4 regions of the Alteromonas sp. Cnat2-8 genome follow, and region 1 is predicted to be linked to each of the others. Evidence: predicted binding sites of a transcription regulator. Region 1 holds the regulator's gene; each other region holds the start of a gene.
What was found. Region 1 encodes MetJ, which represses methionine synthesis genes. Its sites were predicted from a motif close to TAGACGTCTAGACGTCTA; they were not measured.
Positions count from the first base shown of each region.

Region 1 (8,154 bases):
CGGCCTTGGTGGCAAAGTTTAATGCAGGCTTTATACAATAAAGGCGCATTGACTGCGCCTTTTGTGGAGTACTTCGTTAAAAAACGTAAGCACGGTCCTGATTGTCGTATGTATTAAGCGCCTGAACGCACGCCGAGCATGTGGCAGATGGCGTAGCTTAATTCACTACGGTTCAACGTATAGAAATGGAAGTGTTTTACCCCTTCTTTAGCGAGTACTTTAACTTGGTCCATAGCAATGTTAGCGCCTATAAGATTACGGGTAGCTTGGTCGTCGGCATCAAGGCCGTCGAACATTTTGTGTAACCATCCCGGCACATGAACATTTGTGAACCCCGCAAATTTCACCAGTGTTTGGTAGTTGGTTACCGGCAAAATACCCGGAACGATATCTAAGTCGACACCCGCTGCGGCTGCACGGTCTCTAAATCGAAGGTACACACTCGTATCGAAAAAGAACTGGGTTATCGCTTCTGTGGCACCTGCTTCTGCTTTGCGCTTAAGGTTTAGTAAATCAAACTGCGCATTTGGTGCTTCAGGGTGCTTCTCTGGATAGGCAGCAACAGAAATATCAAAATCGGCAACGTCTTTTAGCAAGGCAACAAGATCAGAGGCATACATCTCTGTCTTTTCTACTCCTGGCGGTAAATCGCCACGAAGCGCAACAATACGGCGAATACCTGAGTCCCAGTAGTCTTTTGCAATTTGCTTAAGCTCATCACGGCTAGCATCAACACAGGTCAAGTGAGGAACCGCCGCGACACCGGTTTGCTGCTGAATGCGTTTTACTACGTCGTGGGTTCTGTCACGCTCACCGCTATTCGCGCCGTAGGTTACCGACATGTAGCTTGGCTTTAGTGGCGCTAGACGTTCAACTGACTTCCACAGGGTCTGTTCCATGGCTTCCGTTTTAGGCGGAAAGAATTCAAAAGATACATCAATATCACGCAGTTCCGACAGGGACTGGTTTAATGCATCGATACCTTGTGCGTAAGAAACCATGGCTTTTTCTCTCAAAAATGTATTCTTATAGACGTTTAGACGTCTAAATTAAAGAATATATGTCTAGACGTCAAGAGGTTTACACTGCTCAATTGACCTTTTCGTGAACTTGTTTAGAATTTCTCTTCATAACATAAAAAAGAGTAGACCGAGTTAGTACAATGGCAGAATGGAACGGTAAATATATTCACCCCTACGCAGAGCATGGCAAGAAGAGCGAACAGGTAAAGAAAGTCACTGTCTCTATACCTATTAATGTGCTTAAGGCGCTTACTGATGAGCGTACTCGCCGCCAAATCAATAATCTGCGTCACGCCACTAATTCAGAATTGTTGTGCGAAGCATTTTTGCATGCGTTTACCGGTCAACCATTGCCTAACGATGATGACCTGCGCAAAGACAATCCTAATCGCGTACCGGCTGAAGCAAGACGCATTATGGAAGAAATGGGCATTGATCCAAGCTTCGAAAACGATGTGTCGGAAGACGACTGATATTTGGTATTAAAGAGAAACGGCGCTTTGTTGTAAGTTATTGCTAGTTGATAACCTACAACACGGCGCCGTTTTTTATGTACTTGTATTCTCTAAGCGCACTTTTTAGCAAATAAAGGTTGAGCACTAGCCCCTCCATTTTTTTGCCTAATGCGCCAGAATTTTATTCTTCTGGGCTTTCAGGCACGCGTGCAACACCAGATTCAATCGCAGCCTTAGATACGGCGGTAGCAATACGCTCGCATAAACGCGGGTCCATAGGTTTAGGAATAATGTACTCCTTACCAAATGTCAGACTAGTACTCTTACTGGCAGCTAGTACTTCTTCTGGTACAGGCTCCTTCGTGATAGCACGAAGGGCTTCTACTGCCGCTACTTTCATTTCATCGTTAATGGCCGTTGCACGAACATCTAGTGCGCCACGGAAAATAAACGGGAAACACAGTACGTTGTTAACCTGGTTAGGGTAGTCCGAGCGTCCGGTAGCCATAACAAGATCTTTACGTACTTCGTGAGCAAGTTCAGGCTTTATCTCAGGGTCTGGGTTAGAACATGCAAATACAATTGGGTTTTCAGCCATCAAGGCCAGTGTTTCTGGTGGTAAAACATCCGGTCCAGACACACCAACAAAAATATCCGCACCTTCCATTACGTCTTCAAGCGTACGCTTGTCAGTATTGTTAGCAAATAGCTTTTTGTGCTCAGTTAAGTCTTCGCGACGAGTATGGATAACGCCTTTTCTGTCTAGCATATAAATACGCTCACGCTGGGCACCACACTTAATAAGCAGTTCCATACAAGCGACCGCTGCTGCACCGGCACCCATACACACAATTTTAGCGCTCTCTATGCTTTTACCCTGAATTTCCAGAGCATTAAGCATGCCCGCTGCAGTTACAATAGCGGTACCGTGCTGATCATCATGAAATACCGGAATCTTACAGCGCTTAATTAGCTCTTGTTCAATCTCAAAGCATTCAGGCGCTTTAATGTCTTCTAAGTTAATGCCGCCAAATGTGTCAGCGATATTCGCTACTGTATTAATGAACTCTTCGGTTGTACGATGCTTCACTTCAATGTCAATGGCATCCAGGCCAGCAAAGCGTTTAAACAGAAGGGCTTTACCTTCCATAACAGGTTTCGATGCCAGTGGGCCTAGGTTACCCAACCCTAAAATTGCGGTTCCGTTACTGATAACGGCAACCAGGTTTCCTTTACCCGTGTACTTATAGGCGTTATCTGCATCTTCAGCAATTTCTCTGACCGGCTCGGCAACGCCTGGGCTGTAGGCAAGAGCAAGGTCATCGACGCTGTCTGCTGGCTTAGATAACTCTACGCGGATTTTTCCAGGTGTGGGTTTGGCGTGATAGTCGAGTGCGCGTTGTCTAAAATCTGACATGTAAAAAGGTATCCTTAGATGTAGGGTTCATCGGTGTTTTCGTTCACGCTCTGTAGCTATTTTATTGTCGTTATAGTTATAGGTAGATAAACGTAAGCGCGTTACAACCAAGTAATGACAAAAGTGATTATAAATAGTTGTTAGCACTAGGGCTTGTTGATCTTTGTTTTACAGCAATCATCAATAGGCCCCAAGGTGGCATGTGGAAAAGCAGACTAGGCGTTAACCTTTACTGATTTTGTTCACATACCTTAATGGATACAAGCCTCTGGTTTATGTACCCAAAAGCGCCATAAGTCTTGAAAGCAATGCATTATTCACAGAATTAATGCTCACTATCAAAGTGCCGATAGCAACTCTAACACAGCCAATCACTGTGTACATATCTGATCAGAATTCTCATATACCAATGTAGGTTAGGCGTACTAATTAGACCAGTAAAATGGGGCTATAATTGCCATTCATGCTATTTATTTTGACTTGTCATAACATTCTGTAGGTCTATTGTGTGGAGGATAAAAACAAAGCTATCAAAGGGATCTACGTTCTCATAAATGCATTGGACAGAAACCCAAATCAGGAAAATAGAACGAAGGGAGACACCTCGTTAATTCTCCATCCAATATTTCTGATAAAATCCTGTGAAAGCCCACTCAAAATTCGCGCTGAAGGCGAGGATATGACAGAAAGAAAACTAATAACCGTGCTAACCGATGTGTGCGAAAGCGTAAAATCTACCAATAATGGATTTGTTTGGCTAACTCACGTAGGGCATTGGAGAGCGCCGCAAGTGATTGCCGTGTTTAATACTGAGCAGGAGAAGCAGCGGGCGTTAACTAATGGTTGGGATATAGACTTCATAAACCAAGTGAATATTGCTTTAGCGTCAATTAAGTCAGCACCCGTTGGTATTTATTTTGATAGCGAAGAAGAGTGTAAGAAAGTGAGTGGCGGCAATTGGGATAGGCATTTATCTAATGTTAAAAACCTTCACTGAGTTCAGGTTACGCTGAATGTTGTAAATTAAGCTAAAAACGTTTTCAGAAAGGCGAGTTGCAGGGCTTGTTACACTGGCTAGGTTCTGGCCTGACGTAGGATAACGGCGGTAAAGCGCTGTTTGGCACACCTTGTTTGTGTGAAGCGTGAATTTTAAGCAATAAAAAAGCGCCATAAAGGCGCTTTTTTCGAACTCGATATCAGGCTTACTTTTTGCCCAATGCACCGAAACGCTTCTTGAAGCGATCAACACGACCACCAGTGTCAACGTTACGTTGCTTACCAGTGTAGAATGGGTGACACGAAGAACATACGTCTAGGTTGATGTCTTTACCAAGCGTAGAGCGAATGTTCATTACGTTACCACATGAGCAAGTTGCTGTGATTGCTTCGTATTTTGGGTGGATATCTTGTTTCATTGGGTTACCTCACATAATAAGGCCGTATCGCTATACAACCCGAAGTCGCACACCATACGTTACTTAATTCAAATGATAAGTCGTTCAAAGAACAGCCTATCGCAAAAGAGCGGCGCATAATAAAGGATGGCAGGGCCTTGATCAAGCGGTTTTTGGCCAAATGCTAAACAAGAGAGCTAGACAAGGTAGCCGTATAAAAAGGCCAAACAAAAAACATTCCTTTTATGCTTACCTGTAAAGTATGTTTAAATATTTGTCTTTCAAGGCTGGGCCAGATGCTCTAGTGGCAAAATCAAGCGCCAATAGCAAAATGTGTAGCTAGCTGTTAGCAGCGCAAACTGCTGTAACGTATAGGTCTGCAAGAAGCCTCAGTATAATTAGTTTCAACATAAGAAGCTTAGTAAGCGCATTACGCGCTGTAACAATCGTCAAATAAGGTAGAACCTTCGCAATGGCCTTTATCCAAGTTGCCGTGCCAGTGCCGCTGCGCCAACTTTTCACGTATACCCACGATAACGCACTAAGTGCGGGTGTAAGAGTGGTTGTGCCTTTCGGTCCGCGCAAACTTGTGGGTGTAGTTGTTGAAACCCTACACAAACCTGAAAGCGACATTGAAAACTCCAACAAGCTAAAAGCCATTGAGTCGGTACTGGACGATACCCCCATTATAGACGAGGTGTTGCTGAAAATGGCCCAATGGCTGTGGCAGTACTATCATCATGCGCCGGGTGAAGTGCTACACGCCATGCTGCCTGTTTTATTGCGCAAAGGCGAGTCAGCAGCGCCAACACCTCAAGACATGCTAATGCTTACCGAAGAAGGTAAGCAAACGACTGCAGACACGTTATCGCGGGCGCCTAAACAACAAGCCTGTTTTACTGCACTGGCTGGTGGTGCCTTATTAGCATCCCAAGCGCGCAAGCAGTATGGCGCACCTGCGGTCAAAGCGCTCGTCGAAAAGTCATTGATAAGCATTGAAGAAGTCGCGCCTGAATTTAAGTCAGGCAGTTGGCTTGCCTCGTTATCGGTGTCTGAAAAGCCAATTCCAGATACTGAGCAGTCGGTTGCCATTGCCGCACTTAATCATCAGCAGGGCAATTTCGCTGTAAGTTTGCTTGAAGGGGTTACCGGTAGCGGTAAAACGGAAGTGTACCTTCAAGCCATCGAACCCTTACTGCGCGACGGAAAACAAGTGCTTATACTTGTGCCAGAAATTGGGCTTACGCCGCAAACGGTGTCACGCTTTGAAAAGCGCTTTGGTATTGCAGTGGGCGTTTTACACTCTCAGCTTTCTGATAAAGAACGGCTACAGGTGTGGCAGCGAGCAAGAGCTGGTGAACTCGGGATAATCATCGGTACCCGTTCAGCTATTTTCACTCCGCTGCACAACCCCGGCATGCTGATTGTGGATGAAGAGCACGACGAGTCTTTTAAACAACAAGATGGGCTTCGCTATCACGCCCGTGACCTAGCAGCCATGCGGGCTAAGCAGCACAATATTCCTCTTTTATTAGGCAGCGCCACGCCCGCACTCGAAACACTTAATAATGCGCTAAGCGGTCGCTATGCCCATTTGCAGTTAACTAAGCGAGCGGGAGGTGCGAAAAGCACGCATCAGCATGTGTTGGACGCGCGTGACCAACCCATTCACTACGGTATTTCGCAAGGCTTGCTAACGATAATGCGCCAGCATATCAACGCGGGAAATCAGGTATTGGTGTTTGTGAATCGCAGAGGCTATGCGCCAGCGCTGCTTTGCCATCACTGTGGCGAAACCGTCATGTGTAAGCGTTGTGACCGCCCGTATACGGTGCATAAAGCGCAGAACCGTTTACAGTGTCATCACTGCGGCGGCATGCGCTCAATGCCATCAAACTGCGAAGCGTGCCATCACAATGAATTAGTTACGGCGGGTACGGGCACCGAGCAAGTCGAGCAAGGGCTTGCAAGTTTATTTCCCGGTGTTAAACAGGTACGAATAGACAGCGACACCGTGCGGGGCAAAGATAAACTGCACCAAACACTGGATGCAATAAACCGCCAAGAGTACCAGCTTCTGGTCGGTACCCAAATACTATCAAAAGGTCACCATTTTCCGCATGTAACCTTAGTGGCGGTGCTAGATTGTGATGGTGCACTTTTTAGTGCCGATTTTAGAGCACCAGAAAAGCTCGCTCAGCTTGTAACTCAACTTGCTGGAAGAGCAGGGCGCGCCAGTAAACCTGGTGAGATGTGGCTGCAAACTCACAATCCCCACCATCCTTTGCTACAAGATTTAGTACATAACGGCTATGGGCATTTCGCCAGACACGCTTTAATGGAGCGAAAAGCGGCAGGGCTTCCCCCTTTTATTAGCCAGTTTGTCATTCGCGCAGAAGCGACCGACAGCAGTTTGGCCTATCGCTTTTTACAAGACAGTAAGCAAGTATTTCTCCAGCAGCATGCAATTGAGCTAAATGGCCCGTTTCCTTGTTTGATTGAAAAGCGGCAAGGCAGGTTTCGGTTTATGCTGGTATGCAGCCATGAAAAGCGTGCGCCGCTTCACAATGCGCTGCGTTTGGCGCTGCCATTTTTACAGGCGTTGCCACAGGCAATGAAGGTAAGGTGGTCGATAGATATTGATCCTACCGATTTCAGTTAGCTTGTTGGGTAGCAATACGTTAAAATTTCTGCAGGATTGAAGTGCAGGAAAGCTGCTGCTTCATAAAGATTTGGTATATGACGTTTTCTTACGCATACAAACAACGATAACAAGTAGGAATATTGCCGACTATGGCTCAACGCGATTATGTCTCTCGTGGACGCTCTCCTCAAAAAAAGAAGCCTGCTGGTAAAGGTAGAAAACCAGCCAGAAGCGCACAATCAAATGCGCAATCTAACGCCCCGGTTTCTGGAAAACTTCCTATTGTGCGCCTTGTTGGCGTATTCGCATTGGTGATTGGCTTTGGTGCATTTTTGTGGTCAATAAAAGACAATGTAGAAGACGACGTGGATACACAAGCTTCACGACCTGTGGCTCCTACAGAAGAGACGTTACCTGAGCTTCCTGAAGAAGAATGGGAGTACATTAAGACCCTTCCAGGATATGAAGTAGAAGTTGAGGTCAAAGAGCAAGAAAAATCTGACAAACGCTATTTAATGCAGTGCGCCTCGTTTAGAACCCGCGCGCAGGCTGAAGAGATGAAAGCCAAAATTGCATTCCAAGGTTTAGAGGCGCTTATCAGACACAGCACTGGCAGCAACGGCGATTGGTTCCGCGTTATTCTGGGCCCTTACGAGTCTAAGCGTGATGCAGAAAAAGCCAAGCACAGTCTGCGTAAAGTGAACATTGCGACATGCCAAATTTGGTACTGGAATTTGTAGCAGTTTATTTTAGGTAACACTTAATGCGGTGCATACGGCGCTGAAATAGCGCGTAGAGAAAGGATGCGTTTACAAGGAAGTATCAATGAGTATTGCCATCACCGAACAACCAAATTACGCCGCTTATAGCGTAGAAGAGCTTGAGGACGTTCTGGAAAATATTGATAAGCAGGCCTTTCCAGAACGCTATCAGGCAGCAAAAAATGAGCTCGCTGCAAAGCGGGCAACGCTGCCACCTGAGAATGATACGGATAGCGCGCATCAAGATGAGCATTTTACTCGACCTAAGTGGTCTGAGCTTCATCCAATAACACGTATCAGTAACGGCGCTTTTTTAGTACTCATTGGCGCTTTGATTGTATCGGCATTCACCAACTTTATCGTGATTAACGCATGGCTAAATAATTCAACATGGGCCATTGTTTTATTTACTTTTGTTTATTGTGCCTTTTATTACCTGTCTATTTCCATCGATAAACGAC
Region 1 covers NZ_JAKREX010000003.1:563,174-571,327, forward strand. Annotated here, with positions in the region: gene metF (methylenetetrahydrofolate reductase) at 114-1,001, opposite strand; gene metJ (met regulon transcriptional regulator MetJ) at 1,163-1,495, shown strand; gene MHN00_RS10305 (malic enzyme-like NAD(P)-binding protein) at 1,659-2,894, opposite strand; gene MHN00_RS10310 (hypothetical protein) at 3,574-3,891, shown strand; gene rpmE (50S ribosomal protein L31) at 4,097-4,309, opposite strand; gene priA (primosomal protein N') at 4,761-6,950, shown strand; gene MHN00_RS10325 (cbb3-type cytochrome oxidase assembly protein) at 7,082-7,672, shown strand; gene MHN00_RS10330 (hypothetical protein) at 7,758-8,154, shown strand, end outside.

Region 2 (8,154 bases), on a different contig from region 1:
CTGTATGCTGCTCTGCTGACAATAAATCCCAAATAAGCTGCTTTTCAGTATGCTCGGGACACGCGGCGTAGCCTGGTGCCGGTCGAATGCCTTGGTATTTTTCACGAATAAGTTCTTCGTTACTTAGTGATTCGTCAGCGGCGTAACCCCAGTAATGCTTACGCACTTGCTCGTGCAGATATTCCGCAAACGCTTCGGCAAGCCTGTCTGCCACCGCTTTAACCATAATGCCGTTGTAGTCATCGCCAGTCTGAATATAGCTGTCAGCAAGCTCGTCTTCACCTATACCACCGGTGACGGCAAAAGCGCCCACATAATCATTTATGCCACTCGACTTCTCAGCTACAAAGTCTGCTAAACAATAATTAGCGAATTTGTCTTTTAGGGTTTGCTGACGCAAGTGATGGGCAACACCTTGAATCTGGTTTCTCGACTCATCAATATAAATTTCAACATCGTCATTAACGCGGTTGGCAGGAAACAAACCGATAACGCCTTTCGCTTGAAGGCTGTTCTCTTCGATAATTTTATCCAGCATGGCGTTGGCGTCGTTAAACAGTGACTTTGCCTGCTCTCCCACCACCTCATCTTCAAGTATACGTGGGTACTTGCCTGCCAAAGACCAGGTTAAGAAAAATGGCGTCCAATCAATGTAGTTACGCAGCGTAGCCAAATCGGCGGTTACCGGTGTTACACCTAGGTTCGCAGGTTTTACTGGTAAAGTCGTAAAATCTGGCTTAAAAGCGTTTTCTCTGGCTTGAGCTAATGTCACCGGCTTGCTGCGCGGCTTTTTACGGGCGTGCTGTTCACGTACCGTATCGTATTCTTTTGCGAGTTCCTGCGCGTAAATATCGCGGGACGTTTTGTTTAGAAGGCGCTGACATACGCCTACTGCTCTACTAGCATTTGGAACATAGGCTACAGGCGCATGGTAGTTTTGTTCAATTTTTACCGCAGTGTGCGCTTTAGACGTAGTCGCCCCGCCAATAAGAAGCGGAATATCAAAGCCCTGACGCTCCATTTCTTTGGCAACGTGAACCATTTCATCTAGTGAAGGTGTAATAAGGCCCGACAGGCCTATCATATCAACGTTTTCATCTTTAGCGGTTTGTAAGATTGTCGCCGCTGGCACCATTACGCCAAGATCAATCACTTCAAAGTTATTACACTGAAGTACCACGCCAACAATATTTTTACCGATATCGTGAACATCGCCCTTTACCGTGGCTAATAGAATTTTGCCGTTACTTTTAGCGTCGTCTGACTTTTCTTCTTCAATGTATGGCTGTAAATGGGCTACCGCTTTTTTCATAACGCGAGCCGACTTTACCACCTGAGGAAGGAACATCTTACCTTCACCGAATAAATCCCCTACCACGTTCATGCCATCCATTAATGGCCCTTCAATAACGTGTAGTGGGCGCTCAGCTTGCTGGCGCGCTTCTTCGGTGTCATCAATGATGTAGTCGGTTATCCCTTTAACTAGGGCGTGCTCTAAGCGCTTATTAACCTCTTGTTCGCGCCAGGATAAATCTTCTTTTGCGGCAGCCTTTCCATCGCCTTGATAGTTCGGTGCAATATCGAGTAAGCGTTCAGTGGCATCACTTCTGCGGTTTAAAATCACGTCTTCAACCGCATCTCGAAGTTCAGCCGGTATTTCGTCATATACCTCTAGCTGACCTGCATTCACAATAGCCATATCCATACCCGCTCGAATAGCGTGATATAGGAATACCGAGTGCATAGCTTCGCGAACCGGATTGTTCCCTCTGAACGAGAATGAAATATTAGAAAGGCCACCAGAAATATGTGAGTACGGACAGGTTTTACGTATCTCGCGGGTCGCTTCAATAAAATCAACCGCGTAGTTATCGTGCTCTTCAATACCCGTCGCTACTGCAAAAATGTTAGGGTCAAAAATAATATCTTCAGGTGGAAAGCCGACTTCTTCTGTCAGCAGCTTGTAGCTACGCTGACAAATCTCAACTTTGCGGGCTTGTGTATCGGCCTGGCCGGTCTCGTCAAAAGCCATCACTACGGTTGCTGCACCATAACGCTTTATTAGCTTGGCTTGGTTTAAGAAGAGCGCTTCCCCTTCTTTTAAGCTGATAGAGTTAACAATCGCTTTGCCCTGTACACACTTAAGCCCTGCTTCGATAACATCCCATTTAGACGAATCGATCATAATAGGTACGCGGCTAATATCAGGCTCAGAGGCGATGAGGTTCAAAAAGGTGATCATGGCCTGCTTTGAATCAAGCATGGCCTCATCCATATTGATATCGATGATCTGCGCGCCGTTCTCTACTTGTTGCCTTGCGACATCAAGTGCAGTTTCATAATCACCTTCAAGAATAAGTCGTTTAAAGCGAGCAGAGCCTGTAACGTTGGTGCGCTCACCGATATTAATAAATGTAGAAAATTCTGCGCTCATAATGCCCTCCTAGTGTACAAACGGCTCTAGGCCTGACAAACGCATTTTGGGTTCAAACTGTGGCACTTTTCTTGGCGCAATTCCATTGACAGCGTTAGCAATATCGCGAATGTGTTCCGGCGTACTGCCGCAGCAGCCGCCTACGATATTCACTAGCCCTGACTGCGCCCATTCTTTGATGTGCTCGGCCATTTCAGGGCCTTCCATGTCGTATTCACCAAACTCGTTGGGTAAACCAGCATTAGGGTGCGCTGAAATTAAGCACTCACTAACAGTAGCAACTTCATCTACGTATTGGCGCAGTAAGTCTGGCCCAAGAGCACAGTTTAAGCCGAATGAGAATGGACTGATGTGTCGCATGGAATAATAAAACGCTTCCGCGGTTTGACCAGACAGCGTGCGCCCTGAGGCATCGGTAATCGTGCCAGACACCATAACGGGCAGCGATATACCCAGCTTTTCAAAGACCGACTCTACCGCATAGGCTGCCGCTTTCGCATTAAGTGTATCGAAGATGGTTTCGAGCATGATTAAATCTGCACCGCCTTCAATGAGCGCTTCGGTAGACTCGCTATACGCTTCCACGAGTTCGTCAAAAGTAACATTGCGTTTGCCTGGGTCGTTAACGTCAGGCGAAATTGAAGCAGTGCGATTTGTTGGGCCAAGTACACCTGCCACGAAACGGGGTTTGTCGGGTGTCTTTGCTGTGAACTCATCCGCAGCTTTACGCGCCAATTTAGCTGCAGCTAAATTAATATCACGGGATTGAGCCTGCATATCGTAATCGGCCATAGCGATAGTCGTAGCATTAAACGTATTCGTTTCAATAATGTCCGCGCCAGCTTCAAAGTAATCACAGTGAATTTGATAGATGATATCGGGCTGAGTAAGAACCAACAAATCGTTGTTACCCTTAACATCGCAGTGCCAGTTGGCAAACTGTGTTCCGCGATAATCTTCTTCTTCTAACTTATGGCGCTGGATCATGGTGCCCATGGCGCCGTCTAATATAAGGATGCGCTTTTTAGCGGCTTCTGTAAGCGTTGTCTGCGCGCTAGAATTTGGTCTTTGGCTCACGTGCTACCTCTTTGGCTGTGACTTTTCAGCAAGCTGACTTAAATCGTAAGGCGTGGTCTGATAGACATAATAATTCAGCCAGTTTGTAAACAATAGGCTGCCGTGTGAGCGCCACTGTACAATAGGAGACTTGGCTGGATCATCCCCTTCAAAATAGTTTTTTGGAATTACTGGCGTTTGTCCCGCGGCAATATCTCGAAAATACTCGTCTTTAAGTGTATCTGGATCGTATTCCGGGTGACCCGTTACAAATACCATGCGCTTATCTTCTGACGCCACAATATAAGCGCCTACATCGTCAGACTCTGCAACAACACTAAGTCCATCGACGCTGTTATACAACGAGGTGTTAATATGCCCATAACGGGAATGTGGTGCGTAAAATGAAGGATCAAAGCCTCTTAATAGCTCATTGTTCGGGTCATTCACTTTATGTTTAAAGACACCTGAAAACTTTTCGTCTCTAAGCTCTCGTGTAATGCCGTAAAAGTGATACATGGCGGCGTGAGCAGCCCAACATAAGTAAAGGGTTGAGTTCACGTGACGCTGCGCCCACTCCAATATGGTGGTCATGGTTTCCCAGTACTTTACTTCCTCATAATCGATAAGCGCGAGAGGCGCACCGGTGACAATAAGGCCATCGTATTTCTTATTCGCTACCGCTGAAAAGTCGTGATAGAAAGCATCCATGTGCGATTGGGGGGTATTCTTCGGCGCTTGATTATCAATTCGAATTAAATCCACGTTTATTTGCAGTGGCGTGTTCGATAATAGACGAAGTAACTGTACCTCTGTTTCTATCTTGTTCGGCATTAAATTAAGAATACCGACTTCAAGAGGACGAATATCCTGATTGGCAGCCCTGTCCATGTCCATGGTAAAAATGTTTTCACCTAGTAGTACATTCTGCGCGGGTAACTGCTCAGGAATACGAATTGGCATAGAGGGCTCCAGTGATAAATTACAATATCTGTATTGTGTCTATAACTGGCGATATGTCAACATCTTTACGTCTAGACGTCTAAACGTTTTTTTCTCTGGTGCTCAAAAATACTAATTATTTTGTTTATGCACCATTACCAACATCTCAGCTTCGGCACGAGGAATGTCGCAGGCTTCAATAATTTCATCAATGCTAGCGCCTTGCTTGACTAAGTCCGCCGCACGCTGATATAGGCGTAGGGAAGGATCTTGAAGCTTGAGTTCTCGAAGCTGGTTTTCAATATCAGTTTGCTTTTCGTCTAACTCTTGAAGGTGTCGAGTGATCACCAAGGTGCGTGCTTGCGCCTCAGTTTGTTGATTATTTGCATTTTTAGCAAGGGCTTCAGTGCGGGCAATAGCCTCTGCGTTAGCATGTTCGCTTTCGCTTAATGCAGAACGCAACTGCTTAATGTGTGAATACAGCACACCCATCGCGGCAATGAGTATAACTACAAGAATACACAGTATGAGTTCTAATAAGGTAGGTGCAGCAAGCTGCCAATCCATGGACATAACCCTTGGGGAAATGTAGGCAGTATTATAAACAATACCGCCTATTCATTTATTTAGATGTTGCTAAGCTCATCCCACTCTTCGTCGCTTAACAATTTATTAAGATCTACAAGAATAAGCAGTTCGCCGTCGCGGTTACTTACACCTTGGATAAACTTAGCACTCTCTTCAGTACCTACGTTAGGGGCACTGTCAATCTCTGAAGATTTCAAGTAAACCACCTCAGCGACACTATCCACCAGAATACCAACCACCTGCTCGTCAGACTCAATAATAACGATACGGGTATTGTCAGTAATTTCTGTTGGCGGTAATCCGAAACGAGCACGTGTATCGATAACCGTTACTACGTTACCACGCAGATTGATAATACCAAGTACATAGTCAGGTGCACCGGGTACAGGGGCTATTTCGGTATAACGCAAGACCTCTTGAACTTGCATCACGTTGATACCGTAAGTTTCTTCACCTAAGCGATACGTTACCCATTGAAGGACTTCGTCGTTGCTGTCGGTGGCGTTATTATTTATTCTTTCGTCGCTCATGAACCTGGCTCCCAATACTATGGCGTCTGGTCGTTACTGCCTAAGCCTTTGTTAAGCATAGATATTAATTCTTCAACGTCAATTAACGCGCACATTTTTTCTTTAACCATCCCTGCTAACCAGGGACGCTTACCTGTGGACTCGCGCCATTTAACATCATCGGTAGTCAAATTGACCGTATTGACTAGCTTTTCACTAGCCAGACCCCACGCACTTTCCCCTAACATTATAAGATATCGGTAGTTAAGCGATTGTGCGAGGTTTTCGTCATATTTTTCTGGCATTACCCATTTTGCAGAGTCAACAACACTTAGTTTAGACTCTCTGTGCAACATTACACCCATAAACCAATCAGGTTTTCCAAATAAAGGGCCAATCTTCTCAATTTGGTGGATCCCACCTAGCGACGTCAAAGGCACCGCAAGTGTTAACCCTGCAACCTCAAAGAATAGCGCCTGAAAGCGAAAACCGAGAGTATCCTTTAGTGGAACTTTTGTTTTTTCAGCGCGGTTTAACGCAGCTTCTTGTTCATTTTCTACTAAAGTTTCTGCGTGAGACTGTTGCTGTTCATCTTCAATTGTCTCTGCTTTTTGCGTTTCAATTAACGATGTAACCTTTTCCGCTATCGCTTCTTGTTCATTCGATTGCGGCTCACTTTCATTGGCGGTAGAAGCAAGTGCCGTTTCAGCCATCTGCTGAGAAGCCTGCTCGAGCAATTTTGCCGTGCGCGCAGTCACATCTTCCGGTGCTTCTGGCTCTTTGAGGAGGCTATCAAGGTATGCCTCCATCACTTCTTCACGGGCAAAAGGCGATTGCTTGCTCATGTTCTCGTTATTTCTCCAATACCGCTAATAGTTTCTCGTACGCAGACACACCACGTGTTTTGGGGTACGCTGCGGAAATGGGAAGCTGTACTAAACTTGCATCCCTGAAGTGCGTGTCGACGGGAATAACCCCTTCCCACACGCGCTCACCATAGTCATTCATTAAGCGCTTTCGCGATGCAAGCGCCGCATTAGTGCGCTTATCAAACATAGTTGGAATAATCACAGTATCAAAGGATTTGTCCAACGAACGTCCCATAATTTCCATGGTACGAATCATTCTGTCTAGCCCTTTAAGCGCCAGATATTCCGTTTGGGTAGGCACGATAACCTTGTCACACGCTGCAAGAGCGTTAACCATCAGCACCCCAAGCACTGGAGGGCAATCGATGATAGCAACATCGAATTCCCCTGCGATTTTTGCCAACGCTTTTTTTAGGACTAAGCCCATACCTTGTTCGCTACCCATCGTTCTATCTAAGGTCGCGAGCGCCATTGTTGCAGGAAGCACATATAAGTTGTCTAACTTTGTCGGGCACAGACAATCCATAACATTATCGGCCGTAATGTCATTAGACTTAATAAAAATATCGTAAACTGAATGACTTGACGCTTCTGCATCGATACCGAAGTAATAACTCAGCGATGCATGTGGATCAGTATCAATCATGAGCACTCGCTTGCCTTGCTGTGCAAGCAAGCCGCCAAGGCTCACCGTAGTGGTAGTCTTTCCTACACCACCTTTCTGATTCGCTACTGTCCACACTTTCATATTTGCTGTTCCATTACTGTTCAAACTGCTATCGCATTTCGGTTTGAACGCAACTGCTCATATCATCAATGTTTATATTTTTACTGGATATATTGGCAACGGCTACAGCTTGAGGCATACCGTACACAACACAGGAATCTTGGTCTTGAGCCCAAATCGTTGCGCCTTTTTCCTTGAGCATTCGACATCCTTCTCTGCCGTCAGCCCCCATACCCGTCAATATAATTCCTAATACATCCCCACCATAAGCTTTAGCCAGAGAACTGAAAGTGAGATCAACACTGGGCTTATAATTCACCTTGTCACTCGCATTTGCGTCAACAATGGCAATGCGTTTATTCGCACCTATGGTTTCTAGCAACATTTGCTTCCCACCGGGAGCAAGATACGCATGACCTGGTTTTAGAATGTCACCGTGCTCGGCTTCTTTTACTCTAATCTTACAGTTTGTGTCTAAACGCTGTGCAAATGCCGTAGTAAATGTTCCAGGCATGTGTTGTACAAGCAAAATGGGGTAAGGAAACTCTGCAGGTAAAGGAGACAGCACTTTTTGAAGCGCCACAGGCCCGCCTGTAGAAGCCCCAATTGCCAAACACTTGTAGTGCTTTCCCGTCGCTCTTACAGACGAAACGGTTGGTTGTTTGGCTGCGTCTTTATGCCCTGATAGCAACCCTGATGTTTTAAAGAACGCCTGCTTTGGCGCATTATCAGGAAGCTTTCTTGCCTCTGTAGAGCGAAACGACGGACGCTTAAGACCAATACCACGACGCGCTATTAAGCGTACTTTTGTACACAACAAGCGCGATGCGTCTTTTCTGTCCTGCGCGATATCTTCAAATTTCTTAGGTAAGAAATCGAGCGCGCCCGCTTCTAACGCATCTAATGTCGCTTGCGCACCATGATGCGTAAGCGAAGAAAACATAAGAATAGGTGTAGGCCGTTTGTCCATTATGGCCTTTACAGCTGAAATGCCGTCCATGACAGGCATTTCAACATCCATCGTTATCA
Region 2 covers NZ_JAKREX010000001.1:168,546-176,699, forward strand. Annotated here, with positions in the region: gene metH (methionine synthase) at 1-2,434, opposite strand, end outside; gene MHN00_RS00750 (homocysteine S-methyltransferase family protein) at 2,444-3,511, opposite strand; gene metA (homoserine O-succinyltransferase) at 3,515-4,453, opposite strand; gene MHN00_RS00760 (DUF2802 domain-containing protein) at 4,565-4,999, opposite strand; gene MHN00_RS00765 (chemotaxis protein CheW) at 5,059-5,550, opposite strand; gene MHN00_RS00770 (chemotaxis protein CheW) at 5,568-6,374, opposite strand; gene MHN00_RS00775 (ParA family protein) at 6,382-7,146, opposite strand; gene MHN00_RS00780 (chemotaxis response regulator protein-glutamate methylesterase) at 7,175-8,154, opposite strand, start outside.
Region 2: a site for MetJ is predicted at 4,518-4,535, ahead of metA (homoserine O-succinyltransferase). Genes of this name have one in related genera too.

Region 3 (8,154 bases), on a different contig from region 1:
GCCCCGCGATCGTTGATAGGCGCTTGATCATCAGGAAGTAACAAATTGAGCGCGAATTCAGGCTCAAGAAGCTGCTGACAGGTTTGATTGAAAAGGCTATTTAAAAGGTGCTGGGTAGGGTCGCTAAACGCATCACCCTGATTAATGGTTTCACTTAACGCTTCTAGCCATTTTTGGTCGGTAAGCGACATGCCTCCGCAAAGCATACCGCACAGAATGCCATGCACTTCTGCAGCATCAACAATTACGCCTTGCTGAGACAATTTATTACTTACGCTATCGTAATCGAGCTGTTTTTCCACGAATTGTTCTCTTTTGTTTTGAATAGTTTGAGATACAGGCGCCACTTTTATAAAGCGTTTAATTACCGTCTATTTTGGCGGCGACTTACGTCACTGTCATCTCTTGATGGAGTTAATACTAGCAAAAATCAATGTGTAACGCCTCATTTTGCCCTGCCACTGCTCTAACTTTGAACAAACAGCAAAAGTACATTCAAGGTCTAATAACACTGTGTCGTACACACTTTACACAACGGTACTTAAACGTTGTTTACTCACTGTTCAAACGATATTTAATTTGCGGCTATTTAGCTAAATTCGTTGCCGGACGGCTAGCAACATCGTCAGAATTCATCTAAGATCGCTGGTGTTGGATACGGAATTCCTTTAGCAACAGCGTGACAACGTTCATTAGCCTTTAATGCCTGAATAGCTGATTGGTTATTATTGAGCTTCTCTTATATGCGTGTATAATTGCTGACCAATTGGTCAAGAAAAGTAATATTTTTTTACCGCTTTTATAATCACCACGCAAAATAGTTATAAAGCGCTTTAGGTGATCCTCTTCACTGGATCTCGCGTTTGTTATACCCTGTTGCGTTAATACAACAACAATGTTTCCTGGGATGTTTGCTAGTTCATTCATGTCCCTGGCCGATGCTTTAAACCAAGGAAGTTGAAACAGCTGCTATTGTGCAAGCTCGACGCGTATCGAGAAGCCTACGGCAATTGTGATACTTCCGCCCTGAACTTTTCGGTTCACGGGCGAAACATGGACAGCGGCATTCTGGGAAGCGCCCTCTTTCGACGGAAGAAGAAATGGCAATAATAAATTTTGGCTCTATAAATATTGACCACGTTTATCAGGTAGATCACTTTGTACAACCTGGTGAGACGTTGGCCTCTACCCATTATCAAACCTTATTAGGTGGTAAGGGTGCAAACCAGTCTATTGCTTTAGCGCAAGCAGGTGCAGACGTAAGACACGTCGGCAGCATTCACGAAAACGACGCTTCATTTAAACAAGCTCTTATTAAGAAGGGTGTTGATTGTCGTGGCGTAAAGTGCTCAGAAGTTCCTTCAGGTCACGCGATTATCCAAGTCACGCCTAGCGGTGAAAACGCCATTGTATTATTTGGTGGTGCTAACCAAACCATTACCGCAAAAACCGTAATGCAAGCGTTAGACGATACGCGTCCTTCAGATTGGGTACTAACCCAAAATGAAACAAGCAGCATTGAAGAAGTACTTCGCCAAGCGAAAGAAAAGCAGCTTAAAGTAGCCTTTAACCCAGCGCCTATGAGCGAGTCGGTTAAACAGCTTCCGTTAGACTGTGTAGATTTACTTATTGTAAATGAAACCGAAGCTGCTGCGATCACCGGTAAAGAAGAACTTGAAGATATTGTGACAGTGTTCAAAGAGCAGTGGTCACACAGCGAAGTTATTATTACACTGGGTAAAGCGGGTGTAATGATGCTGCGCAAAAACGATGTTGTAGAAGTAAAAGCATTCTCTGTAGACGCGGTAGATACCACCGCAGCCGGTGACACCTTTATCGGTTATTTCCTGTCTGCATACAGCAACCACACCGATGCTAAACAAGCATTGCGTCGCGGGTGTGCAGCTTCAGCCATTGCGGTAACACGCGAGGGCGCAGCACAGAGTATTCCAACACAAAAAGAAGTGGATCGTTTCTTAGCGAAACACGCCAACTAGCAAGACGCATTGAGATAAATTGATGGCACATAAGATCATATTAGATACGGATCCGGGGATTGATGATGCAATGGCGATCTTTTTCGCCTTTCAGTCTCCAGACATTGAAGTACTTGGCTTAACGACCGTTTACGGTAACGTTCCAGTAACAATGGCAGCGCAAAACGCACTAACACTTTGTGAAATTGCAGGTAAAGATATCCCTGTAACTAAAGGTGTTGGCATGCCATGGGTTGGCCCAGAGTCAACGTACGCACACTTCGTACACGGTGAGCACGGCTTCGGTCATATTAAACCTGAAGCGCCTAAAACCGAGCTTGACCCACGCAGCTCTGCGCAGTTTATCGTTGATATGGCACGTAAGTACCCTGGCGAAGTTACTATTGTTGCTATTGGCCCACTAGGTAACTTGGCCCTTGCGCTTCGTCTTGAGCCAGAACTTCCTAAGTTGGTAAAAGGCGTTAGCATAATGGGTGGTGCAGCGTTTGTACCAGGTAACGTTACGCCGGTAGCTGAAGCGAACATTTGGAACGATGCACATGCTGCAGAAATCGTTTTCGCAGCAGACTGGGAACTGACCATGTTTGGTTTGGACGTAACAAACTTCACGCCGTTCTCACCAGCCTTTGTTGAAAAGCTTGAAGAGAAAAACAATACCCTTGGTGGTTTTGTGAAAGAAAGCGCCCAGTTCTACATGGATTTCTACTCGCAAAACCGTGAAGATCGCGTGTGTTTCTTCCACGATGCATTCCCGATTGCTCACCTTCGCCACCCTGAGCTATTTGAACTAACTGAAGGTCACGTTCGCGTTGGAACAGGGACACTAGATAGAGGGCAAACTGTAGTTGCGCCTAAAGGTACAACACCGAGTCCACTATGGAATGAAGCAAATACCATAAAGGTAGCGACCAAAGTTGACCACAAAAAGCTGGAACAACTATTCATAGACACCTACGCTCTATGATATGTTTAAGGGATTGTTAATACACAATCCCTTTTTTATTTACAGCTAGGTTTAAACTCAACGGTTATGAAAGCGGCGCCCCTCCCTCAAAATGAAGATGAACGTCTTGCCGAACTGCTCAGCTACGACGTACTCGATACTGAAGCTGAACAACTCTTTGATGACCTTACAGCCCTGGCCTCTCAAATTTGTGAAACCCCTATTGCGCTTATCAGCCTCATTGATCCAAACCGCCAATGGTTTAAATCAAGAGTAGGTTTAGACGCAGAAGAAACATCACGAGACATCGCGTTTTGCTCACATGCTATTTTGCAAAGCGATGTGTTTGAAATACCTAACGCTAAGTTAGACCCCCGGTTTCACGATAACCCGCTGGTGACTGGCGCGCCTGATATTCGGTTTTACGCCGGCGCACCACTGATTACCCCGTCTGGCCATGCAATTGGCACGCTGTGCGCCATTGATAGCAAACCACGCAAGCTAACCGAAACACAAAAAGCCTCGCTCCAAACCTTAAGTAAATCGGTAGTAGCACATTTAGAGTTAAAGCGGAAAAACCGAGAGCTTGAGCGCACCAGTCAATTCAAGTCTGACTTTCTTTCTTACGTAAGCCACGAAATTAGAACACCGCTTAATGCCATTAATACGTTTAGTCAGTTGCTTGAAGGCGAAGCCCAAAAGTTAAATTTACCCTCGTCATTTACCACCCCGCTTTCTCATGTAAGCCAAAGCGGTGAAAGGCTTTTAGAAATAGTAAATTCTGTTTTAGATATAAAGCAGATAGAAGCGGGGAAAATGCGTGTGATGCCACGCGCGGTGAATACCAAAGACTTTTTCACCCACTTATTTTCGCTTACTAAGATCCGCGCTGAAGACAGCGGTATCGTATTTAGCACTAGTATTGATGACGCTGTGCCCGACTCGTTGTTTTTCGATGACACCAAATTTGGTCAAGTTGCGCTTAACTTGCTATCGAATGCGATTAAGTTCACTAATCACGGCAAGTCAGTAAAAGCGCAGGTAAAATACAAAAGCGGCAAGGTAATATTTAATGTCATTGATCAAGGCATTGGTATGAGCGATGACGATCAAAAGCGGCTTTTTACACCTTTCGAGCGAATGGAAAACGCCCGTCAGATAAGTGGAACCGGCTTAGGCTTGAATATATCGAAGCGCCTTGTCGAGCTCATGGACGGGTCTATTAAAGTTAGTAGTAAGTTGAATCACGGTACCCGAATAAGTGTGACCTTACCTGCCGACGCCCTAAGCGCAAACCAGTTCGTTGAGGCACAACCGCGTAGCTTTGTTGCCCAAGTAAACATAGATAACTCAGTAAATGTATTGGTAGTTGAAGATCACTATATAAACCAAGTGGTTATTCAAACTTTGTTTGAAAAACTGGGCGTGTCGCTTTCTGTAGTAAGCACTGGCGAGGAAGGCGTTGAATACGCCAAGTCTAATCCAGTCGACTTAGTTCTTATGGATCTTAATTTACCAGGTATTCAAGGCGATGAAGCAACAGTAAAAATAAAGGGGTTTAAGCCAAACTTACCTATTGTTGCATTGACGGCCGATGTCATTACCCAGCCTGAATATTTGCGAGAACAAGGTCTTGATGACGTACTCACTAAACCGATAGATAGTAGTGAATTGGTGCGTGTGCTCAATCACTATTTAGGGCATCCAGACCAATGATTCTATTTGTTTTATTTAGGTAGCTTTATCTAAGTAGTTTTACCACAGTAATTTTACCTGAGTCATCTTTACCTAGCCCAACAAACCTTTTTTAACAGCCGTGGTAGTATAAGCTAACTCAATTGTAAGACAGGAGAACTCCTCTACCATGTCCCCCTCATCTTCAGGAAGCGGTACTTCTAGATCGTTGACGTCTAACAAGGTTAATTCAACGGAAACGGCTTCAGCACCAGCTTTAGCAATGAAACTAACGCAGATTGCGCCGTCGCAATCCATACAAACAAGCGTTTCTAAAGAAGACATGCAGGCCCGCGCTCAGCTTAGAAAAAAGCTTCGCGAGGCACGCCGAGGGTTAACTAACCAGCAACATACGGACGCCGCTAAGCGTATTTCTTCACGACTACGTACACTGCCCTTTCTTGATAACAGCACGACCATAGCCGGATATTTGGTTAACGATGGCGAGGTCAATTTAACCTATTTTATCGAGTCTATTTGGCAGTCTTCACATGATAAAAAATTCGCTCTACCTGTATTACACCCCGTATGTAAAGGACATTTGTTATTTTTGTCTTATACCCAGCACTCTCAATTGGTGAAGAATAAGTACAACATTGAAGAGCCAGTATTGTCGTGTGAAAACGTCGTTCCTGTTAGGCAATGCGACGTTATTCTTATGCCGCTTGTAGGGTTTGATGTAAACGGCAATCGCCTGGGTATGGGGGGCGGCTACTACGACCGAACTTTGAGTTTTACCCAACGCGCGCCAGATTCACATTCATTTTCGGTTAGTAAAACGCCTAAGTTAGTGGGTATTGCCCACGACATTCAAGAAGTAGATGCTCTGCCCGTTGCACCATGGGATGTCCCCCTTGATGCCATCGTGACGCCCTCGCGCACACTGCAATTCACTAAACCGTGATAGTCATTATAACAAATTGAACATACGAACTTGTGGGTTCACGTGCGCTTATAAGTTACACTTGCGAACACAATAAGTCGGAGAATGACCATGGATCAGAACGCAAAAAAACAAGCCGTAGCCAAAGCAGCCATCGAATATGTTGAAGCAGACAGCATTGTCGGTGTGGGCACAGGTTCTACCGTAAATTTCTTTATTGAAGAACTCGGTAAAATTAAGCACAAAATTGAAGGTGCAGTATCAAGTTCAGAAGCCTCTACCGAGCGTTTAAAAGCCTTAGGCATTGAGGTATTCGAGTTAAACGAAGTCAGCAACCTATCGGTTTATATCGACGGTGCCGATGAAGTGACCGAACACAAGCATATGATTAAAGGCGGAGGCGCAGCACTCACTCGCGAGAAAATTGTAGCCGGTGCGGCGACCACGTTTGTGTGTATTGTTGATGAAAGTAAGCGCGTTCCTGTGTTGGGCTCGTTCCCCCTTCCCGTTGAAGTTATTCCCATGGCTCGTTCTTTCGTAGCACGAGAGCTAGTAAAACTTGGTGGCGATCCTGAATATAGACAAGGTGTTGTCACCGATAACGGCAACGTTATTTTAGATGTTCACAACCTTGAGATTCTGAATCCTCGTGAGCTAGAACAAAAAATAAACAACATACCTGGCGTGGTCACGAACGGCATTTTCGCACTACGAGGCGCGGACATAGTGCTAAGTGCTACAGATAGTGGTGTTGAAACCTTTAAGTGATAACTGAGTAAGACGTATAGTGCGGTGAAAAGCTATACAAAATACTACTTTCAACTTAACGCGTTTTCTGTTAGTTTCCGTTTAGACGTCTAGATGTCCTTGAAAGAAGTTCACTAAGCGTCTTAACTTTTACGTTAGTTAAGGCCAATTCCTTAATAACGAAAGCAATCAACGTAATTATAAAAGCTTGGTAGCAATAATGCCCAAGCAAGGCTTTCAGAGTTGCAAAGCGATGTCGTTGCAGCGCAGGTTATACGCAGCCTTATGTTTAATAATGGCAGGTTTCTGAGAGTCTTGGATTGGCGGTGCAAGCAAACCAAAATTACATCAGTGAGAGATAGCGAGTTCATGAGCAAAGTTTCATTAGAGAAGGATAAGATCCGAATTTTGTTGTTGGAAGGTGTTCACCAAAGTGCTTTGGAGACACTAAAAAGCAATGGGTATAGCAATATTGAATTTCTCAAGACCTCTCTTCCTGAAGACGAGTTAATTGAGAAAATTAAAGACGCCCACTTTGTTGGTATTCGCTCGCGTACTCAAATTACAGAGAAGGTAGTTGAAGCAGCACAAAAGCTTGTGGCCATCGGTTGTTTCTGTATTGGCACCAACCAAGTTGATCTTGAAGCCACCCAACGCCGCGGCATTCCCGTGTTTAACGCGCCATTTTCCAACACTCGTTCGGTTGCAGAACTTGTACTTGGCCAAATTATCCTTTTGCTTCGCCAGGTGCCGAGTAAAAATGCCAAGGCTCACCGCGGTGAGTGGGAAAAAACGGCAGTCGGCTCATATGAAGCCCGTGGTAAGACACTTGGTATCATTGGTTATGGTCATATAGGCACACAGCTGAGTATTCTTGCTGAACACCTAGGTATGCGCGTTCAATTTTTCGACATCGAAGACAAGCTTGTGCTAGGTAATTCTGCCCAAGTAAAATCGCTTGAAAAGCTGCTTAATACCTCTGACGTTGTTTCACTTCACGTTCCTGAAACACCACAAACTCAAGATATGATTGGTGAAAAAGAACTGTCTCAAATGAAGAAAGGCAGCATTTTGATTAACGCGTCTCGCGGTACTGTGGTAGATATCGATGCGCTTGCGAAGGCATTGGAAAGCGGCCAACTAAACGGCGCTGCTATTGATGTATTCCCGGTTGAGCCTAAATCTAATACTGAAGAATTCGAGTCGCCGCTTCGCGCGTTCGATAATGTCATTCTGACCCCGCATGTGGGCGGCAGCACGCAAGAAGCGCAAGAAAATATTGGTATTGAAGTGGCGGGTAAACTCGCGAAGTACAGCGATAACGGTTCAACGCTGTCAGCCGTTAACTTCCCTGAAGTGTCACTGCCAGAACATACTGGTCGTTCACGCCTACTTCACGTACACAAAAACCAGCCAGGTATTCTTACTCAGATTAACCAAGCGTTTGCAGAAAAAGGCATCAACATCGAAGCCCAGTACCTACAAACTAACGCAGAAATTGGTTATGTAGTAGTTGATGTTAAAGAAGACCGTGGTTATGAAGCACTTGCAGAGCTTCAGCAAATTGATGGCACAATTAAGACACGTATTCTTCACTAAGAAGAGTTGTTTTAAGACTAAATAAAAACGCTGCACAATGTGCAGCGTTTTTTTATGCCTGTGATTTTACTTCAATGCGTTGAAGTGCCCAGCCCTACTTCAGTGCGCTGAGCATATAAGGTAGGCTTAGAAGAAGTTGTAAACTAAGCTAACTGCAGTTTCTGTGTCTAGTTTTTCAACGTCGTCGTCAACATTGGTGTTGTGATCAAGTTTGAAAGAAAGACGCATTGAAAGGTTACCGCTGATTGTAG
Region 3 covers NZ_JAKREX010000002.1:446,108-454,261, reverse strand. Annotated here, with positions in the region: gene MHN00_RS06190 (UPF0149 family protein) at 1-302, opposite strand, end outside; RNA gene ssrS (6S RNA) at 897-1,079, shown strand; gene MHN00_RS06180 (ribokinase) at 1,101-1,997, shown strand; gene MHN00_RS06175 (nucleoside hydrolase) at 2,020-2,961, shown strand; gene MHN00_RS06165 (ATP-binding protein) at 3,028-4,656, shown strand; gene MHN00_RS06160 (5-formyltetrahydrofolate cyclo-ligase) at 4,805-5,578, shown strand; gene rpiA (ribose-5-phosphate isomerase RpiA) at 5,669-6,325, shown strand; gene serA (phosphoglycerate dehydrogenase) at 6,674-7,903, shown strand; gene MHN00_RS06145 (DUF481 domain-containing protein) at 8,030-8,154, opposite strand, start outside.
Region 3: a site for MetJ is predicted at 6,400-6,417, ahead of serA (phosphoglycerate dehydrogenase). Genes of this name have one in related genera too.

Region 4 (8,154 bases), on a different contig from region 1:
TATCTGCATTTTGCTGAATGCTGGTGGTGACTTCAATACATCCACTGTCGGTGAACTTCACGGCATTACCTAACAAGTTCGAGAGTATTTGTCTAAAGCGAACATCATCGCCTTGTACAACGTGAAAGCCTTGTAAATCAAAGTGAAAATGTAGCGCTAACCCTTTTTCTTGGCACATAATCGCGTACTGACTTTGAAGGTTTTCAAGCGACTCTAAAATGTCGAATGGGTTTTCTTCAATTTGCAGTTGGCCTGCCTCAATTTTAGAGAAGTCCAAAATATCATTTACGATATGTAAAAGGCCTTGGATACTAAACTTAGCAAGAGACAGGTAGTGCTTTTGCTCCTCAGTGAGTTCAGAGCTAGCCATTAACTGCAAAACACCAGAAATACCGTGTATTGGCGTGCGTATTTCATGGCTCATACTAGCGAGGAAACTCGATTTAAGACGGGCAGACTCTTCCGCTTTTTCTCGCGCATCCTGAAGATACTGTTCGGTTTGTCGTTGTTGAGTAACGTCCTGTTGAAACCCGATATAGTGAGTGACTTCACCATTTATTTTTACCGGCGTTAAATTCAAACGGTTGTAAAAGGCGCTGCCGTCTTTTTTATAGTTGAGCAGCGTCGTTTCAATAGGCTCGCGCACTGCAATAGCCTTGCGGATTTGGTCAACTGTCTGCTTGCTGGTTTCATCGCCCTGCATCGACCTGCAGTTATGACCGATTATTTCTTCACGACTGTAGCCTGTAAGCTCTTCAAAGGCACTGTTTACGTATATTATTGGTTGGCCGACGCGCTTAATGTCCGAAATGATGATCGACACGGTTGCCTCATCCATAGCGTGAGTGAGCACTTTAACGTGACTTTCAAGAGAGCGTTGTTCAGTTTCGTCGCTACCAACATAGATATCACCACGAATATTACCATTAGCATCGGACAGTGATGTTTTAGTCCAATGAACAAACCGCTCTTGGCCGGTTGATACCGAAAAGTGTGTAAGTTCATTGCTCTGTGAAGAAGCGAGCTTTTGCATAATGAACTTCAAAATACCGTTCTTTTCACCGTACTGGTCATGACAAAAGTCGTCAAAGCGCTTATTAGAAAGTAAAATTTGCTTGTCTTGATCAACCACAACAAGCATATCACCCATTGATTCCAACACGTTGGAAAACTGTTCGTTAGACAGCGAAACCTCTGTCAAATCCCAAATCAGTTTGTCAAACGCTTCGCGAATATCCGCAAGTTCTTGCGCCTCAACTTCACTATCAAGGCGTAGTGAGATCTTATCATCACTGTTTAGCTCATCACTGTTTAGTCGATTCTTAATGTCATTGTACAAAGTCGAAAGTGTTCGCTCGGCAAGCGTTCCCGTCATACTCACCATATGCAAAATGATAAATACGAAGCCTACGATCATTGCCAGCAATACAATCCCAGTCCATGCGGCTTCTCTGTATGCGGTGATGGTGGGTTTAACGCTGTATAAGGTTAGATTTTGCCAATCAGCCTTTTTTATAGCGTAGCCGCTGTCATCAAAATCGGAAAAGCTTGAGTTGGGAGCAATGAGTGATGGCTCACTGCTAAACAGGACATGCCCACTAGAGTCGGTAACAAGCTGGTTAGTCAGTCTGGGATAGGGCGCGAGCAAAGACTGCAAGCTATCCACATACATGACAAGTGCGCCTTCCGCTACGCCTCTAAGTAACACTGGAACGCTTATTAATACGCCGTACTTTGATACCGAGGAGTATGCATTCGATGAACCAAGGGTTTGCTGGCGCCATGCACTACTGAGCGACTCGGGGATAACAGCATTCCAGTTTTTATCAATCACCCGGTTCCCGGCAAAATCAAATAGCGCAAACTCGACACTTTTCGCCTGAGTTAAATTTAACGAGCGGAAAAACATGGGAAGGTAATTATCCCTTTGCTCGAAATCAACCAAGGAATTGATGATGATATCGTTAGCTGCCAAGTCTGCTAGCTGTCTAGTGGTATCGCTAACAATGTAATTGATATCTTGTTCTAAACCATCAACAGATTGTTGTTGAAGCTGGTCGGTTTGTTTAACAATGAAGTGAAAAGAGAGAGCAAACAGAATGATAGACAAAACCGCGACGAGTAAAACCAGTCGCGGAAGCATGCTTGAAAGCAGAAGAGAGCGTAACCTTGGGGGCTGCTGCATTATTGCACGCCCGTTGTTACCAAGTGACCTTTTTCGTTAAACGTAGTCATAAAATAATCCTTTGCCCAGAGTGCATCGTGTCTGTCCTCTGAAAATGGAGCTGTGTAGTGCTTCACTGCACCTTGCACATTTTGAAGAGACTCTAGCGCACCGCGTAATGCGTCTACTTCTATACTACCAGCTTTCGCGGCAGCTGCCGCGATTAAATGAGTTAAATCATAAGCATGAGCCAAACCTGTCACACCACCAATCGCAGTCGCATCCACCAAGCCATACTTACTATAATAGGCTTCTAACAAGCTTTTTGCCTTGGTATTTTTCTGGTGGTTGAAGTGGAAGGTTTGAAGTACTGACACATTGTAGTTAGCGATGGGCTTTGCAAGTAAAGAGGCGAACTGACCCGACGCGACTCCCCAATGCGACACAACTGGGAGAGAGGCGATGCCTTGTTTTGCCATCTCATCGAGTACCACAACACCTTCAGGAACGTTAGTGACAAGAATAATCGCTTCTGCTTTCGCGCTTTTTATTGCCGCGATATCCTCAGAAAAGTCTTTCTGCTGCCAATTTATCCAATGGGTTGCTGTTATATCAATATCATTATTACTTGCAGCTTGTGTTAATGATTCAAGGTTTGAGCGTCCCCATCCTGTTCTTTCCAATACCAACGCGATATTTGAAAGCCCCATATATTTGACGTGATTAATTAGGACTGACGCTGCTTCAGCGTCGCGTACCGACACGCGAAATATGTTATTCGGTGAGTGCCCGTTGTCGATAATAGGCGTCCCAGCTGCCCAAGGAACCAACATCAAAATGTTTTTTTCGTGTATTGGGTCGACTTCAGCGAGAACTACAGGTGTATGAACGCCGCCTACTACCGCAAGTAAATTGGGAGTTTGGGAAAATTGCTCAATGTTATATACACCTCGAGCTGGGTTGCCGCGATGGTCTTTCGCAATAACTTTTATTTGACGACCTAGAATCCCACCAGCGGCATTTATTTCGTCGACGGCAAGCTCGACCCCTCTTGTAATAGCGATGCCACCTTCAACAGCTACCGCTGAAAGATCGGCATCAATACCAATCACCAGAGGTTCCGTTGAACTTAATGCTTTACTTGCAGTAAAAATTGAAAAGACGCAAGCCAGCGAGAGAAAGATAGAAAGTGCACGCATGAATAGGCTACCTAAATGTTAACCTTAAAAGTGTATAGCAATGTGCTCAGTCTTTTAGCGTAAACGTCTTATCCTTTAGTATAAGTTTGATGCTTTTTTGAGAGCTTTTACGAGATTTTTGAGCGCTGGCGACGGGTTGGTGTACTAAACGAGTGCGCATTAATTGTGGCACGATTCTACTATTAGCTTATATTTCGAGAAGAGTGGTTGTACATTTGCTAAACAGTGCTCGACGTTGTTTAGTTGTTCCTCTGGTGACGAGGTAGCAGTAAAACCGCCTGATAAAAATGGTTTGCGTATGTTGCAAGCAAGGATAAACAGCGGTTTGGAGCGTGAGTGCGAAAGAATACCCTGCCAACAATAATAGACATTGAAGCAAGTGGATTTGGCGCAGCGAGTTACCCTATTGAAATAGGTATCGTGCGCTATGATGGTGCAAAGTGGTGTAAGCTACTTCGGCCCTTTGACTCGTGGGTTCACTGGGATCGAAAAGCGGAGTCACTGCACGGCATAACGCAGCAGATGCTGCAAACTCGAGGAGAAGAGCCTCGAAAAGTCTGTGTTGAGTTAAATAACTTCCTTGGCAATACGGTTGTTTACAGTGACGGTTGGGTCGTTGATAACCCGTGGCTAATTAAGCTCTACGCCGCAGCGCAGGTAGAAATGTCTTTCACGTGTAGAGCATTGGAATATATTTTGTCTGAAGCACAAATGAATCAATGGCATGAGGTGAAAAGCCGCCTTGCGAGCCAACTTGATGTTAAGCGTCATAGAGCGAGTTCCGACGCGATGGTAATTCAACAGACTTACGCAAAAACCTTATCATTGGCATAACGGCAACTACGTTTCGTCTTTATGATGGGGTTTAATACTAAAAGCACACTGTGAATGCAATGTAGCGGTGACCTAAAACAAGGATGACTTAAAACAAGTAATTGACGCCCAATGAGAGAGCCATATTCTCTTCTTCCCCAACTTGCCTATGTTCAAGTTCTACCGCCATGTTTAAACCCTCGCTTTTGCCAAGCAGCCAGCCCAACCGAGTAAAAGTACCTACATCATGAGGTAAATAAAGCCACTCTGCGTAATGCTGAAAGGCGGTATTGTTGGTTTTGTACGTTGCATAGACCTTTTGCGGAACCCAAGTGTTAAACCGCCGGCTGGCGCTAAACATACCTTGTGACCCCGCTGGGTAGGTATAACTGTTGTCGTATAGATAAGTTTCGGTTGTAGATTGAATGCGGTACATACTATTTAGCTGCCACCGGGCTATTTTTTTGCTTTTGAATTGGATAGGGCTGTAGTGGGGAGCATTCATTTCCGCGAGCACGGGGGAAGCCGCCATAGACGCAGCCAAAGTAAGTGCCAGAAGAATTCCAGTAACCACATTCATGGAAGAGCCCAAGTTGTTGTTATCATAGCTTGTAAACAACCAGAAACTACAAGCGATAGTGTGTTCGTTATTTAAGCATAGCTGCAAAAAATAGATGATGAAAATATTCTTTGCTGTTTTTTATTTGTTTCGTTGATTTTGCGAGCCAAATAAAAACGCCGCTAGTTTATACCAACACTTTTTTGCAAAGCGTTATAAAAACTGAGCGGCGTATTTAAAAGCGTTATTTGGTTATCGAATTAAATCGATGCTTTTAACGCTTCTGCTTTATCTGTTGCTTCCCACGGGAATTCGTCACGACCAAAGTGACCGTAAGCAGCCGTTGGGCGGTAAATAGGGCGCTCAAGGTCTAGCATTTGAATAAGTCCATACGGGCGTAGGTCGAAGTGTTCACGGACCAGTGCTACTAACGTTTTCTCATCTACCACACCTGTACCGAAGGTATCGATGCTGATAGACGTTGGCTCTGCCACACCAATTGCATAAGACACTTGGATTTCGCAACGCTTAGCAAGTCCTGCTGCAACAATGTTCTTAGCAACGTAACGACCCGCGTATGCTGCACTGCGGTCTACTTTTGATGGATCTTTACCAGAGAACGCGCCACCACCGTGACGAGCCATACCACCGTAAGTATCAACAATGATTTTACGACCTGTTAAGCCACAGTCGCCCATTGGACCACCGATAACGAATCGTCCCGTTGGGTTAATGTGAAAGCGTGTATTTCCATCAATCCATTCACTAGGCAGTACTGGCTTAATAATTTCTTCCATTACCGCTTCGCGAACTGTTTCAGTGCTTACTGAATCACAGTGCTGGGTTGAAAGCACAACTGCGTCGATGCCAACAGGCTTGTCGTTTTCATATTTGAAAGTAATTTGGCTTTTAGCATCTGGGCGTAACCAGTCTAGCTTACCAGATTTACGCACTTCAGCTTGTTTTTGAACAAGGCGGTGAGAGTACGTGATTGGCGCAGGCATTAGTACGTCAGTTTCGTCGCTAGCGTAGCCAAACATTAGACCTTGGTCACCAGCACCTTGTTCTTCAAGGCTTGCGCGATCAACACCTTGATTGATGTCAGGTGACTGTTTGCCAATAGCATTTAATACCGCACATGAATCAGCGTCGAAGCCCATATCTGAGTGCGTGTAGCCAATTTCTTTAACTGTTTTTCGGGTAAGCTCTTCAATATCTACCCATGCAGAGGTAGTTACTTCACCACCCACTAAAACCATACCGGTTTTTACATACGTTTCGCAGGCCACCCGAGCGCGAGGATCTTGTTCTAAAATAGCGTCAAGAACCGCATCTGAGATCTGATCAGCAATTTTGTCCGGATGTCCTTCAGACACTGACTCGGATGTGAATAAATGCGTGGCCATAAATGCTCCGTAAGCGTTAAATTATCAAAATAGTCGTATATTGTACTAAAACAAGTTATAAATACCAGTCTTTACTTCTAGACGTCTAAAAGTCTCTTCGTTACGAATAGTTGACACAACCCGATCACTTATAGGGTTATTCAGGTCGTAATTGTCGAAGTTAATGATGTATTTGTAAAACTAGGCGTCAGATATAACTGTTTTTGCTGTAATGGGAATACGTGATGGTCAGGGTATAGACCATTTTTTACTATGACTTTCGCTATTGGCAATGAAAACCCATTGAACTGAAAGGTGGCATAGGTAAGAATAACGCCACATTCATTCGTATAAAGAAGTAGAGCGAACGCCTTACCTCTACGCTCGTCTAGCTTGCCTAGCCCGCTAAGATACGAAACAAAAGATACAAAATAAATCAGGAGACAACATGCCCTCTCGTCGTGAACTCGCCAATGCAATCCGTGCATTAAGCATGGATGCCGTTCAACAAGCTAAATCTGGTCACCCAGGTGCCCCAATGGGGATGGCTGATATCGCACAGGTACTATGGGGTGATTTCTTATCACACAACCCTGCAAACCCATCTTGGGCTAACCGCGATCGCTTTGTGCTTTCAAATGGTCACGGCTCGATGCTGTTGTACTCTCTTCTTCACCTTTCAGGCTACGAACTGCCAATTGAAGAGTTAAAGAACTTCCGCCAATTGCATTCAAAAACGCCAGGTCACCCAGAGTACGGTTATGCGCCGGGTGTTGAAACGACCACTGGCCCACTAGGCCAAGGTATCAGTAATGCTGTGGGTATGGCACTTGCCGAGAAAGTGCTAGCGGCACAATTCAACAAAGATGGTCACACTATTGTTGACCACCACACCTACGCATTCTTAGGCGACGGCTGCTTGATGGAAGGTATCTCACATGAGACCTGTTCATTAGCCGGCACACTAGGCCTTGGTAAGCTTATCGCGTTTTGGGATGACAACGGCATTTCAATTGATGGTGAAGTGGAAGGTTGGTTCACTGACGATACACCAGCACGCTTCAAGAGCTACGGTTGGGAAGTGATCGATGGCGTTGACGGTCACGATGCAGAGCAAGTAAAAGCCGCTATTGAAAAGGCACAGGCGAATACTGCGCAGCCTACGCTTATTTGTTGTAAAACCACCATTGGTTTCGGTTCGCCTAATAAAGAAGGTACCGAGTCTTGTCACGGTGCACCACTAGGCGAGGATGAAATTGTCGCTACTCGCGAGAAGCTTGGCTGGAGCCATGGCGCGTTCGAAATTCCTGACGATATTTACGCTGGTTGGGATGGCAAAGAGAAAGGCTCAAAAGCGGAAAGCGCGTGGAATGACGCTTTCGCAGCATACGAAGCCGCTTACCCAGAGCTTGCAGCAGAATTCAAACGCCGTGTAAATGGCGAGTTGCCAGCAGATTTCAGCGACAAGGCAGACGCTATCATCGCTGAACTTCAAGCTAACCCACAAAATATCGCGTCACGTAAAGCGTCACAAAATGCACTGAATGCGTTTGGTCCGCTACTTCCTGAGCTATTAGGCGGCTCTGCTGACCTTGCAGGTTCTAACCTTACTATTTGGGAAGGCAGCAAAGGTGTTGAAGCGAACGATGCCTCAGGTAACTACATTTATTACGGTGTACGTGAGTTTGGTATGTCGGCCATGATGAATGGTATTGCCCTTCACGGTGGCTTTAAGGCATACGGTGCAACCTTCCTAATGTTTATGGAATATGCACGCAACGCGGTACGTATGGCAGCGCTAATGAAGCAGCCTGCAATTTTCGTTTACACCCACGATTCAATTGGTCTAGGTGAAGACGGCCCAACTCACCAGCCAGTAGAGCAGGTGGTAGCGCTACGAGCAACGCCTAACCTTGATAACTGGCGTCCTTGTGATCAGGTTGAGTCTGCTGTGTCGTGGAAGTCTGCTATTGAGCGCACTGATGGCCCAACAACACTAATCTTCACACGCCAAGGCTTAGCGCAGCAAGAAAG
Region 4 covers NZ_JAKREX010000001.1:473,647-481,800, reverse strand. Annotated here, with positions in the region: gene MHN00_RS02020 (ATP-binding protein) at 1-2,185, opposite strand, end outside; gene MHN00_RS02015 (ABC transporter substrate-binding protein) at 2,185-3,363, opposite strand; gene MHN00_RS02010 (exonuclease domain-containing protein) at 3,700-4,197, shown strand; gene MHN00_RS02005 (hypothetical protein) at 4,286-4,756, opposite strand; gene metK (methionine adenosyltransferase) at 4,996-6,141, opposite strand; gene tkt (transketolase) at 6,569-8,154, shown strand, end outside.
Region 4: a site for MetJ is predicted at 6,212-6,229, ahead of metK (methionine adenosyltransferase). Genes of this name have one in related genera too.